DNA from 3 places in the Paenibacillus sp. tmac-D7 genome. Region 2 is predicted to be linked to each of the others. Evidence: predicted binding sites of a transcription regulator. Region 2 holds the regulator's gene; each other region holds the start of a gene.
The links. The regulator Rex, encoded in region 2, represses fermentation and respiration genes when NADH is low (regulators of the CRP and FNR family bind a similar motif). The targets are predictions, from matches to a motif close to TTGTGAAATATTTCACAA.

Region 1 (4,259 bases), on a different contig from region 2:
GTTCCAAAGCCGTCCGATTCAACTCAAACATCGTCAATCCGTCCTTCCGTCGTTCCATTCACCCGGTTGAATACCGTATGTTTACGCCACAGCAAGTCATCGCGTTCGGGAAAATCTTCTCTGTAGTGTCCCCCGCGGCTTTCCTCCCTAATCAGGGCGGCTTGTGTCGTCAGAAGTGCACAAATAAGCAGATTCGCGAACTCATACTCCTCCCGTTTGGCTAAGGAGTTGTCGAAAATAGCCAGATGCCGCTTCAATTCTTCATACCCTTTGGCCAGTCCTTTGCCATTGCGTTTCAAGCCGGCATAACGCAGCATCAGCTTCTGCAGCTTCAGCTTCTTCTCCACGACCGGTTGAATGGCTTGCCCCGTAGCACGCCCCCGCTCGCTAAGCACTGGTGTTTCCGTTATCTTATCCAGCTCGCGGATACGCTCCACAATCCGGCGTCCGAACACGATCGCCTCGGACAACGAATTGCTGGCCAGCCGATTGGCTCCGTGCACGCCGGTCGACGTGACTTCGCCGCAGGCGAACAGCCGTTTCACCGTCGTTTCGCCGTGCAAATCCGTCTCCACGCCCCCCATCATGTAATGGGCGGCCGGGGCGACCGGGATCCAGTCAGAGGATAAATCCAGGCCGAAGGTCAAACAAGTTTCATAGATCGTAGGAAAACGGTATTTAACCGTCTCCTCGGATTCGTGCGTAAAGTCAATGTAAACGAAGGTCGACTTCGTCAGCTCCATTTCGCTGACGATCGCACGCGCGACGATATCCCGGGGCGCCAGCTCCAGTTGAGGGTGGTAACGATCCATGAAGCGTTCTCCATTGATGTTGCGGAGAACCGCTCCCTCGCCCCGTACCGCTTCCGAGATCAGGAAACGCGGGGCGCCCGGATAACAAAGGGCCGTCGGATGAAATTGAATAAACTCCACATCGCGTATGTTAGCTCCGGCCCGGTAAGCGATGGCGATGCCGTCCCCGGTCGCAATGTCCGGGTTGGTCGTATAACGGAACAACTGCCCCGCTCCGCCGCTGCACAACACCGTGGCGTTAGCGCGTATGAATACTTTCTGCCCGTCAGGCTTCTGTACGAGAGCCCCGAAGCATTCGCCGTCCTGCGTAATGAGATCGATCACAAAATGATCGTCCCAAATTTCAATATTCGGGTCCTGCTTGGTCCGTTCTGACAACGCGCGTACGATCTCCGCGCCCGTCGCATCTCCTTGCGCATGCAAAATACGCCGCTGGCTGTGTGCACCTTCTTTCGTAAGGGCGTACCGGCCGTCCTCCATATCAAACTCTGTGCCCATCCGGATCAAATCTTTCACCCCGGCAGGGCCTTCGTGTACGAGAACGTCCACAGCCGAAGAGGAACATAAGCCCGCTCCGGCAATTAGCGTGTCTTGCCGATGATAAGCCGGAGAATCCTCATCGGAAATAACCGCGGCGATGCCTCCCTGTGCGTAACGTGTGTTGCTGTCCAGCAGCGATTTTTTCGTGACCATCAGCACTTTATGCGTTTCGGCGCTTCTAAGCGCGGTAAAAAGACCGGCGATGCCAGCGCCGATCACGATCACGTCAGTATATACGGTAGGAAGCTGCTGCAAATCGAAATTGACCATATAACGGGGGATCATGAGCCTCCACCTTCCTAACAAGAGAAGTAGCGCATGCTACTTGACCTGCAGCATGCGCTCCAAGGATGCACGGGCCTTATCGGCCACGTCTTGCGGTACGTATACTTGGGGACTGTTCGTCTCCAAACATTTAACCACTTTCTTCAAATTATTCACTTTCATATTCGGACAAACCAAGTATTTGGTGGCAAAATGAAATTGCTTATGCGGGCTGTCAAGGCGCAGCTGATACCCGGTGCCGTCTTCTGTGCCGACGATAAATTCCTGGCAATCGGATTCCTTGCAGTACTTGATAATGGCCGTCGTGCTGCCGACGAAATCGCCCATTTTGACAACCTCCGGACGGCATTCGGGATGAACCACGAATTGGGCGTTCGGGTGCAGAGCTTTCATCTCCTCAACGTCTTTAACGGTCAGCATATCGTGAGTGTTGCAGTAGCCTTCCCAGATGATCATTTTCTTGTCCGTGAACTTGGATACGTAGTCGCCCAGATTCTTATCCGGTACCCAGATGATTTCATCGGAATCTACCGAGTTTATGACTTTGATGGCGTTAGCCGACGTACAGCAAATGTCCGTTTCGGACTTCACTTCGGCCGATGTATTGATGTACGCGACGACCTTGGCATTCGGATGCTGTTTCTTCAAGGCGCGAAGCCCGTCAACATTGACCATATCGGCCATCGGACAACCGGCGCGCTCATCGGGAATAATAACCGTCTTGCCCGGAGCCAAAATCTTAGCGCTTTCTCCCATAAAGTGTACACCGCAAAATACGATGACATCGGCATCCGTCGATGCGGCTTTTTGTGCAAGAAGGAACGAATCCCCGCGGAAATCGGCTACTTCTTGAATTTCATCCCGCTGATAATAATGGGCAAGTATAATGGCGTTACGCTCTTTCTTTAATTGAGCGATCCGTTCTTTCAGCTCGCGCTGCTGCTCGGCTTTGCGCTCCAGTGCCAGTGCTTCCATAACACACCTTCCTTTGCTTTCCTCTCGAATGTAAAGACCCCGAAATAGATGGTGAAAATGTTCACAAAGATAATAAAGATTTACACCTAATTTACACGCGGGGGCCCCGCCATGTCAATGTTTAAATACCTACAAAAAGAAACAAATATACGCTTCGGACACATCGCCTGTACGACTGCTTATCCCTCACGGCCAGTTTCTCGCTTATCAACGCTTTTTGCCTGATACAAAAAGGAAAAACCGGCACCTTTCGGCACCGGTTCGCGTGATATTATTGATCCTGCTCGTCATCCGAGCTTTTCTTCTCGATATCGAGCTTATTGGAATCCGCAGCTTGGTCTTGGCTTTGGATGTTCACTTTGACATCATCGTTCTTGCCGTCAAGCGCCGGCTCCTCATCAGGAACCGCACCCAATTTGCCGCTGTCGATCAGTTCTTTAATTTGATCTTTCTCGAGCGTTTCTTTCTCGATCAACGTCTCGGCGATCAAACGAACTTGGTCGCTGTATTTGGTGAGAATCTGTTTGGCACGTTCGTAACAAGCGCGAATGATCGACTGCATTTCTTGATCGATCTCATAAGCGATCGCATCGCTATAGTTCTGTTCATGCCCGATATCGCGGCCGAGGAACACCTGGCCCTGCGTCGTACCGAACTGCATCGGTCCAAGCTTATCGCTCATCCCGAACTCGGTTATCATCCGACGAACGATGCCTGTAGCGCGCTGGAAGTCGCTGTACGCGCCGGTTCCGATTTCGCCGATGAACAACTCCTCGGAAACGCGTCCGGCCAACAAGCCGGTCACTTTGTCGAGCAGCTCGTTCTTCGTCTGCATCATCTTGTCTTCGCCTTCTTTAGGCAGCATCATCACGTACCCGCCCGCGCGTCCGCGCGGAATGATCGTAACTTTGTGCACCACATCGGCATGCTCGGCGTGAATCCCGACGATCGTATGACCCGCTTCGTGGAAAGCGACCATCCGCTTCTCGCGTTCGCTGATGATGCGGCTCTTCTTCTGCGTACCGACAACAACGCGGTCAAAAGCTTCGTCGATCTCATCCATGGAGATGTCTTTGCGATTGCGGCGGGCCGCAATGAGCGCAGATTCGTTCAACAGGTTCTCCAAGTCCGCGCCGGAGAAGCCGGTTGTGTAACGAGCCAGCTGATCCAGCTTCACATCCTTGGCCAAAGGCTTGTTGCGCGCGTGTACCTTCAGCACCGCTTCGCGGCCCTTCACATCCGGACGGTCAACCGTGATTTGACGGTCGAAGCGTCCCGGACGAAGCAGCGCAGGGTCCAGGATGTCCGCACGGTTGGTAGCGGCAACGATGATAATGCCTTCGTTCGCTCCGAATCCGTCCATCTCTACGAGCAATTGGTTCAAGGTTTGTTCCCTCTCGTCATGACCGCCGCCGAGACCGGCGCCGCGCTGACGACCAACCGCATCGATTTCGTCTATAAATATGATACAAGGCGCATTCTTTTTGGCGTTCTCGAACAAATCGCGCACCCGGGACGCACCGACACCGACGAACATTTCGACGAAGTCGGAACCGCTGATGCTGAAGAACGGAACGCCGGCTTCGCCAGCCACCGCTCTGGCGAGCAACGTCTTACCCGTACCCGGAGGGCCTACGAGCAGCACCC
Region 2 (4,259 bases):
CCCCTTATTTCTACATAAACCGTAGTTACAGTATTTATATATTGTAAATTTACGATAAATTTAGGAGGCGAAAGCCATGTTGTTTACAAAAAAGAACGATACCGATTTTTTACTGCTGCTCATTAAGGCTTCTGAAAACACGCTGCAGGCCGCTCAAGTTTTCCGAACCGCCATGATGGGATCGGAGCCGCCGGCGAACTTCTACCCCCAGCTGCGGGATTTGGAGCATGCCGGAGATCAAATCACGCATCAAATTTTCAAGGGCTTGAATAAAGTGTTCATTACGCCTTTGGACCGGGAAGACATTATGGAGCTCGCTTCCAAGGTCGACGACGTGCTCGACGGAATTGAAGCATCGATCGCACGTTTTGACTATATGAACATTACGTTTACCGATAAATATATGAAGGAATTTTCTGCGGTGCTCGTAGCCAGCTGTCAGCATATCCTCGATGCCTTCAAGCTGCTGTCCAAGAAAAAGTATATGCAGCTGACGGAGCATACCGTGCAAATCAACAGCTTGGAAAATGAAGGAGACCGTTTAATGCGCGAGGGCATCCGTGAAATTTTCACCAATCCGAAAGATCCTTACCACGATTTTAAATTGAAAGAAATGTACGAACGCCTTGAGCAAACGACCGATGCCTGTGAAGATGTCGCCAACATCTTGGAGAGCGTTGTGCTGAGATACTCTTAACCTTGCCGGCCAGTCCGGACCGGTTAGTGGTAATATGCACAATGACTTAGGAGGAAATTATGTTAACCATATTGATTGTAGTCGTTGCTTTGGCGCTTCTGTTCGATTTTATCAACGGATTTCACGATACGGCCAATGCTATCGCTACTTCTATTTCAACCAAAGCGCTGTCACCGAGATTCGCCATCATCTACGCGGCCGTTTTGAACTTTCTCGGCGCAATCTACTCGTCAGAAGTCGCTAAAACGGTGGGCGGTAAAGTCGCGAATCCGGCTACCATTGAGAACGGTATTTATATCGTCATCGCCGCCTTGATTACGGCTATACTTTGGAACTTGCTCACCTGGTATTACGGCATTCCGTCCTCTTCTTCCCACACACTTATCGGCTCGCTTGCCGGCGCCGTCATTGCAGGCGCAGGGATGGACGCTTTAAACTGGTCCGGGTTTCGTGAAATCATTCTGATTCTTGTCTTATCGCCAATTGTCGCGTTCGCTACCGGTATCGTGATTATGTGGATTATCCGGTTCTTTATTATGTCGACCGGTAACCAATCGCGTTCCAAGCTCAATCGCACGTTCCGCATTTTCCAAATTTTCTCGGCGGGACTGCTTTCCTTTTCCCACGGCGGGAACGACGCTCAGAAAGCGATGGGGATCATCGTATTCGCCTTGGTTGCGATGAACCAGCAAGACACGCTGGACGTTCCGCTCTGGGTTAAATTAGCCGCTGCAACCGCTATGGGCCTCGGAACCTCAATCGGCGGATGGCGCATTATCAAGACGATGAGCCGTAAGCTGCTGAAGATCGAGCCGATCAACGGCTTCGCTTCCGACTTGAACTCATCGATCGTCATTCAAACGTCGACCCATCTCGGGATGCCGTTATCGACAACCCACGTCATTTCCTCCTCGATCATCGGAACAGGTTCCGTGATGAGATTCCATGATGTCAAATGGGCAACGGTAACACGAATGATCTTGACCTGGATCATCACAATTCCGATCAGTATGGTGATTGCGTTCCTCATCTACAAAATCATTTACGCATTCGTATAATAATAGGACAAGCCCGTGCCGGTTCGGCACGGGCTTGTTGTTATTCATTTATCGGATACATTAATCCAAATAATAAGCGAGGCTTTGCAGGTCCGTCGTGAAATCCGCATGGTGTACCCGTACATCGCTCGGCACTTTAATAATGAGCGGCGCAAAGTTCAAGATCGCTTCGACGCCCGCTTCGGTGAACTGGTTGGCGACCTGCTGCGCTTCCGGCGCAGGAACGGTAATAATCCCGATCCTGATCTGCAGCTCGCGAATCGTCGTCCCGAGCTCTTCCATCGGCTTTACTTTTAAGTTATTGATCGATTCGCCGATTTTGTTCGGTTGCGCGTCAAAGACAGCGACAATTTTCATGTTGTCTTTTAAATAAGCGTTGTAATTGCATAACGCGCGGCCCAAATTGCCCGCTCCGACCAGCGCGACGGGAATCACTTTATCAAGCTTCAAAATTTGTCTGATTTTCTCGATTAAATAATCGACATCATACCCGATGCCCTTCTTGCCGAATTCACCAAAATAAGCGAGATCTTTACGGATTTGGGCCGGATTCAGATCAAGTTTTTGTCCAAGATCCTGTGAAGATACGGTTGAAATATTTTTCTTGCTCAGCTCATTCAAGAATCGCAAGTAAATCGGCAGCCGTCGGACGACCGCCTCGGAAATTTTCATCGTTTTCATGCTTCGTTCTCCTCCATCCACCGCTTAATACGTGGAACCAACTGATTCGCAGTCATATGCTCGATCTTAGGTCCCGGCAGCGAATACAAGAAGTATTTCCCATAGTTCGTATCGATGACCCGGGTATCGTAAATAATGACGATCCCTTTGTCCGATGCGGTACGAACCAATCTTCCGAATCCCTGCTTGAAGCGAATAACCGCCTGTGGTACCGACAGCTTCATGAACGGATTCATATTCTTGGCCTTAAGCTTTTCCGTCTTCGCTTCCACAAGCGGATGCGTCGGCGGCTGGAACGGCAGCCGGACGATGGCCAGACAGGTGAGCGCGTCGCCCGGAATGTCGACGCCTTCCCAGAAGCTGCTCGTGCCCAGAAGCACGCAAGCAGGACTGCTCTGGAACATGCGCGTCAGCTTGCTTCGATTGCCGCTGTCCACGCCTTGTCCGAGCACGTTCACGCCGAACGGCGCCAGCATTTCCTTCAAACCGGCATGAACCGTCTTCAGCATGCGATTGGAAGTGAAAAGAACCAGCATGCGCCCTTTCGTTTCCAGCGCGACTTCGGCCAGCGACGGAATCAGGCGGTCGATAAACTCTTTGTCGCCCCCGCTTCCGCCGCGCAGCCCCGGAAAGTCCCGGGGGATAGCGACAAGCGCCTGCTCCCGGTAATTGAACGGCGAGGGAAGCTGCACCGTTCTCAATTGTCCGGATGGCTGCGATTCGTTCAGCCCCAGCTGTTCGCAGGTGTAAGCGAACGATTTGCCTACCGAGAGTGTGGCCGAGGTCAGTATTACGCTATCTTTCGGCTCGAAGAAATGCTGCTGCAGCAGCGAGCTGACATCGACCGGCACGCAATGCAGCTGAAGCGAGCGATTTTTGTTGTACAACCCGCCCTCTAACCAATACACATAGTTGTCGTCCGGCATCGTCATAAAGAAATGGAGCGCATCTTTATAACGATGAAGTTCTTTCACGGTGCCGCTTAAGTCGGTTACGACGCTCTGCACTTCGAATTCGTCCTGCACCTCTTTCAGCTCGCTGACGACCTTATCCAGCTTCTTAAGCGCTTCAAGCGCGTGCAGCTGAAAATTCTCTTCAAGCACCGCGAGCTTATCCCACCCGAGGGGCAGCGCGTCCTTCCTCACCCGAAGCACGAGGCCGCCGCCTTCCTGCTGAGCCGCCGACTCCCCGCTGCGCGATGTCAGCAACTGATACAGCAGTTCCGTCAGCTGCTCCCACTCTTCTTTCATCTCCATCACTTTCTCGACCGCGCGGTCGATCTCAGCGCTCCAGCCAGCCACGCGCGGATCTTCGTCCGCCTTCTGCAAACGAAAGCGGAGGCTTGACAATTGCCCGGAACGGCCGTCCTTATACAGCCAATGAAGCGTGTTCATTAACCCGTGATAGTGAAGCTCGATCCCCAGATGCTTGCTCGCCACTTCTTCAAAATGATGAGCCTCATCGATAACAAGATGCTTATAAGCAGGCAGCAGGCGGTTGTCCGCTTTCATATCCGTAAATAAGAGCGAATGATTCGTGATGATGACGTCGGCCGTGTTCGCCTCGTGGCGGGCTCGATGGTAAAAGCATTTTTTAAACCAGGGGCAGGCGCGATTCAGGCAAGAATCGGTGTCGCTTTCCACCGTATGCCAAAACGGCTTTCCTTTGTTGGCAAAGAAAAGCTCCTCGTCGTCGCCGTGTTTCGTTTCCCCGAGCCACACGAGCATCTGCCCGGCGGTAATCCGGTCTTCCTTGCCGTTCTCGAAATCGAGCGTGTTGATTTTGTGCTCGAACTTGCGCAGGCATAAATAGTGGCTTCGCCC
Region 3 (4,259 bases), on a different contig from region 2:
GGGAGCATTTTGCCGAGCATGCGGATCTGATTTTTGCGAAGGTGCCGGAATCGGAAATTGCGCAATTCGACGATAAAATTCAGCGGCTCAGCCAATATTTAAGCGCCTACAACGTGGAGCTGGAGAAGAAGCGTTAGCGGTTGCGGTTACGGAAACTTCGCACCCCGGTTTCTTATACGCCAATTTTCCGCCGGAAAATTCGCCAACCGCTCAGATGGCGCACGGCTGTTCCGTTATTAGGTTTACTGTCCGGAATCAAGGAGGCATTCATTCATGAAATCATCTGCGGCTATTCAAGCGCCCGCCCGGTCCAGGCGCATCTGGATCGCTTTTGTGCTGGGCATTTTGTCGGCTTTCGGTCCGTTATCGCTCGATATGTACCTGCCGGCGCTGCCCATGCTTGAAGGCGACCTGCACACGAGCACCTCGATGGCGCAGCTAAGCCTTACCTCTTGTCTGCTCGGGCTGTCGCTCGGACAGCTGCTTGCCGGGCCGCTCAGCGACGTGCGCGGCAGACGGGGGCCGCTTCTGGCGGGGCTGCTCTTGTACACCGTAGCTTCGTTGCTGTGCATGTTCAGCACGTCGGCCTGGGCGTTCGTCGCGCTGCGTTTCATTCAAGGCGCGGCCGGCTCGGCGGGTATCGTCATCTCGCGGGCGGTGGCCCGGGACCTCTATGCGGGGATGGAGCTGACGAAGTTTTTCGCGCTGCTGATGCTGGTGAACGGTGCGGCTCCGATCCTGGCTCCGATTATGGGAGGTCAGCTCCTGCAGTTCACGTCGTGGCGCGGCGTGTTCCTCGTGCTGTCGCTCATCGGGGTGCTCGTATTCATCGCCGTCCTCTTCGCGCTGCCGGAAACCTTGAAGCCCGAGCACCGGTCGCAAGGCGGTATTGCGCAATCGCTGTCGACGATGCGCGCGATAGCGAAGGACCGGCTGTTTATGGGCTATGCGCTTTCGCAAGGGCTTGTGACCGCGGCCATGTTCGCTTATATCGCCGGATCGCCCTTCGTCCTTCAGAATGCGTTCGGCGTCTCGGAGCAAACGTTCAGCTTCATATTCGCCATAAACGGACTTGGCATCATTATTGCCAGCCAAGTCACAGGGAAACTAGCCGGTAAAATCAAGGAAACGACGCTGCTCGTCAGCGGACTCGTGCTCGCCGCACTCGGCGGGATTATCCTGCTCGTCGGCCTTATCGCCGGAGCGGGGCTGGCCGCCGTGCTGCCGCCGCTGTTCATCGTCGTCTCGTGCGTCGGCATCGTCGGAACGGCGTCGTTCCCGCTGGCGATGCGCAATCAGGCGAAGTCGGCGGGGACGGCCTCAGCCCTGCTCGGCGTGCTGTCGTTCATCTTCGGCGGATTGGTGGCGCCGCTGGTCGGTCTGGGCGGTAGCGAAGCGACTGTCCCGATGGGGATTGTCATTGCCGCCGCGAACGTCAGCGCGATTGTGCTGTACGCGGTCATGATCGGCCGCAAGCGTTCGGTAAACGCGTAAGGTTTGAAGTGCGGTCGCGGCTGAGTCCAGGGGGTGAAGCGGCGGCCGCGCTTTTTTTTTTTCAAAAAGGAATCGGCTGCTTGAAATTAGTGTTAACAGAATGTTCACAATTGTAGGAAATTGGCTTTTCAAAGATGAAGGGAATGGTCGTATAATAGAGTCCATATAGCGTTCCCTTTCAGGCACTGCCTTATTCTCAAGCATGTGAAAAATGTTACAATTGGATGGTCATGGATCTTCATGGACGATAAGCTTGTCAGAGAGACGGCTTGAAGAAGACGAACCTCCCATCGCTCGAAAAGAACAGGCAGCCGGCACAAGGGACATCTATGCAAAGTATAGGAGGACGTTTACTTATGTCACAAACAACGCAAACGATCTCGCGCGAATCACTCGATGTACTCGATCAATTGATGAAGCCCGAGGTCCAACAGTCGCTTACGGTGTTGGTCGACAACCTGCCGAAGCTGGCCGAAATGGTAACCCTTTTAACGAAAACGTACGATTTGGTGCAAAATGTGGCCACCGACCGCGTCCTGATCGACGATCTGAAGGGCGGCATGGAAGAATTCGTGAAGCCGATCCAAGAGAAAGTTAAGAGCGTAGCCGCGACCGCGATTGAAGCAAGCGACCGTGCGCAAGCGGAAACGGCGACTATCGGCTTGTTCGGTCTGCTTAAAATGCTGAAGGATCCGCAAGTGCAGAAGATGTTCCGTTTTGCCCAAGCGTTCCTGGAAGTATCGGCAGAGCGTCAGCAAAATCAGCGTCAATCTTAAGAAGCATCAATACCGGACGGAGGATAACTATGTCGAAGCAAATTTTGATTCTAGGCGGCGGATACGGCGGGTTGTTAACCGCGCTGACGGCGCGTAAATATATGACGGCGGAAGAAGCGACTATCACGGTCGTGAACCGATTCCCTTCTCACCAAATTATTACCGAGCTGCACCGTTTGGCTGCAGGCAACTTGAGCGAGCAAGCTGTAGCGCTTCCGCTCGAGAAGCTGCTTCGCGGTAAAAACATCGATCTGCGCATCGATACGGTCGAAACGATCGGACTCGACGAGAAGCGCGTGCTTCTGAAAAGCGGTAAAACCTACGAGTATGACACGCTTGTCATCGCGCTCGGCAGTGAAACGGCGTTCTTCGGCATTCCTGGCCTGCAGGAGCACAGCTTCACGCTGAAATCCGTTAACGACGCGAACCGTCTGCGTGCGCACGTTGAAGCGCGGGTTGAAGCTTACAAGCAATCGAAGAATAAAGCGGACGTTACGTTCGTCGTAGGCGGCGGCGGCTTGACCGGCATCGAGCTGGTCGGCGAATTTGCCGATATGCTGCCGGGTCTGTGTAAGAAGAAAGGCGTCGATTTCAACGACGTTTCGTTGTACTGCGTAGAAGCGGCCCCTTCGATTCTGATGGGCTTTGCGCCTGAATTGATCGAGCGCGCCCAAACAAGCTTGCAAAAGCGCGGTGTGCAGTTCCTGACCGGCGTGGCGATTACGGAAATGACGGAGACGTCCGTTTCGTTGAAAGACGGCAGCGTCATCGAGACAAGCACGCTCGTATGGACGGGCGGCGTTCAAGGTAATTCGGTTGTCGCAAACTGCGGCATCGAAGTGAACCGCGGCCGCGCAACCGTGACCGAATCGCTCCAATCGACGTCGCATCCGGACGTATTCGTGGCCGGCGACAGCGCGGTTGTCATGGGCAAAGAAGGCCGTCCATACCCGCCGACAGCGCAATTGGCTTGGCAAATGGGCGAAACGATCGGTTACAACATCTTCGCGTCGTATAATGGCGCGCCGATGCAGTCGTTCGAGCCGGTATTCTCCGGAACGCTCGCGAGCCTTGGCCGCAAAGACGGAATCGGCACAATCGGCGGCAACCAAACGAAATTGAAAGGCTTGCCGGCGACGTTGATGAAAGAAGCGAGCAACGTGCGTTACTTGTCGCACATCAACGGACTGTTCACCTTGGCGTACTAGAATCATCGATCGGGCAGGCCCTGCTTCTCTGCATATAGAGAAGCGGGGCCTTTCTCTGTTTAAAGGAACGTTAAGAGAACAGGGGATGAGCGTCACCGGCAGAAAGGATGTTCGGGATGTTTGGGTAACTTATCAATTTCAGACAAAACGATGTCAATTCAATGCATTGCTATGAGCTGTAAAATTATGTACTCTGAGGATGTGATTATCAATTCAAATATGGGGCTTGCAGCCGCGGGCAATTCGGACTCAAGCCTGGCAGCCAAATCAAGAGGAGGAGAGTCAAGTTGTCTTCTACAAAGACCAGAAGAGACTACAGTGTCGTCGGTCCCGAGAAACAGCGGGCGTACGAAAGAGGGCTCGTAGCAGCCGAGTGGTATACAAGTCCGGTACCCCGTCAACGCCTGAAGGAGCTGATGAAGCGAAAGGACGGGCCGGCCATACGCGATACGCTAATTTGGTTCGGCTTGGTTATCGCTTTAGGGGTTCTGGCCTATTACAGCTGGGGCACGTGGTGGGCGATTCCCGCATTCGCGCTTTATGGCATCGTATACGCCACGCCTTCCGATTCACGCTGGCATGAGTGCGGTCATGGAACCGCTTTCAAAACGCCGTGGATGAATGAAGTCGTTTACCAGATCGCCTCCTTCATGGCCCTGAGGTCGGCAACGCCTAAGCGTTGGAGTCACACGCGCCACCATACCGATACGATCATCGTGGGCCGGGATCCTGAGATTGTGATGGAGCGGCCGCCGATTTGGAAAATCATTTTCATGCAAAT

Region 1: nadA (quinolinate synthase NadA) is a predicted target of Rex. The motif match lies at 2,662-2,679, and genes of this name have one in related genera.
Region 3: FKP33_RS10180 (helical membrane plugin domain-containing protein) is a predicted target of Rex. The motif match lies at 1,697-1,714, and genes of this name have one in related genera.

The regions. Positions count from the first base shown of each region.
Region 1 covers NZ_VIDW01000052.1:13,258-17,516, forward strand. Annotated here, with positions in the region: gene nadC (carboxylating nicotinate-nucleotide diphosphorylase) at 1-31, opposite strand, end outside; gene nadB (L-aspartate oxidase) at 24-1,637, opposite strand; gene nadA (quinolinate synthase NadA) at 1,674-2,612, opposite strand; gene ftsH (ATP-dependent zinc metalloprotease FtsH) at 2,884-4,259, opposite strand, start outside.
Region 2 covers NZ_VIDW01000017.1:83,912-88,170, reverse strand. Annotated here, with positions in the region: gene FKP33_RS13950 (DUF47 domain-containing protein) at 77-697, shown strand; gene FKP33_RS13945 (inorganic phosphate transporter) at 757-1,755, shown strand; gene FKP33_RS13940 (redox-sensing transcriptional repressor Rex) at 1,816-2,436, opposite strand; gene dinG (ATP-dependent DNA helicase DinG) at 2,433-4,259, opposite strand, start outside.
Region 3 covers NZ_VIDW01000011.1:46,630-50,888, reverse strand. Annotated here, with positions in the region: gene FKP33_RS10190 (MarR family winged helix-turn-helix transcriptional regulator) at 1-137, shown strand, start outside; gene FKP33_RS10185 (multidrug effflux MFS transporter) at 274-1,494, shown strand; gene FKP33_RS10180 (helical membrane plugin domain-containing protein) at 1,851-2,270, shown strand; gene FKP33_RS10175 (NAD(P)/FAD-dependent oxidoreductase) at 2,300-3,478, shown strand; gene FKP33_RS10170 (fatty acid desaturase family protein) at 3,766-4,259, shown strand, end outside.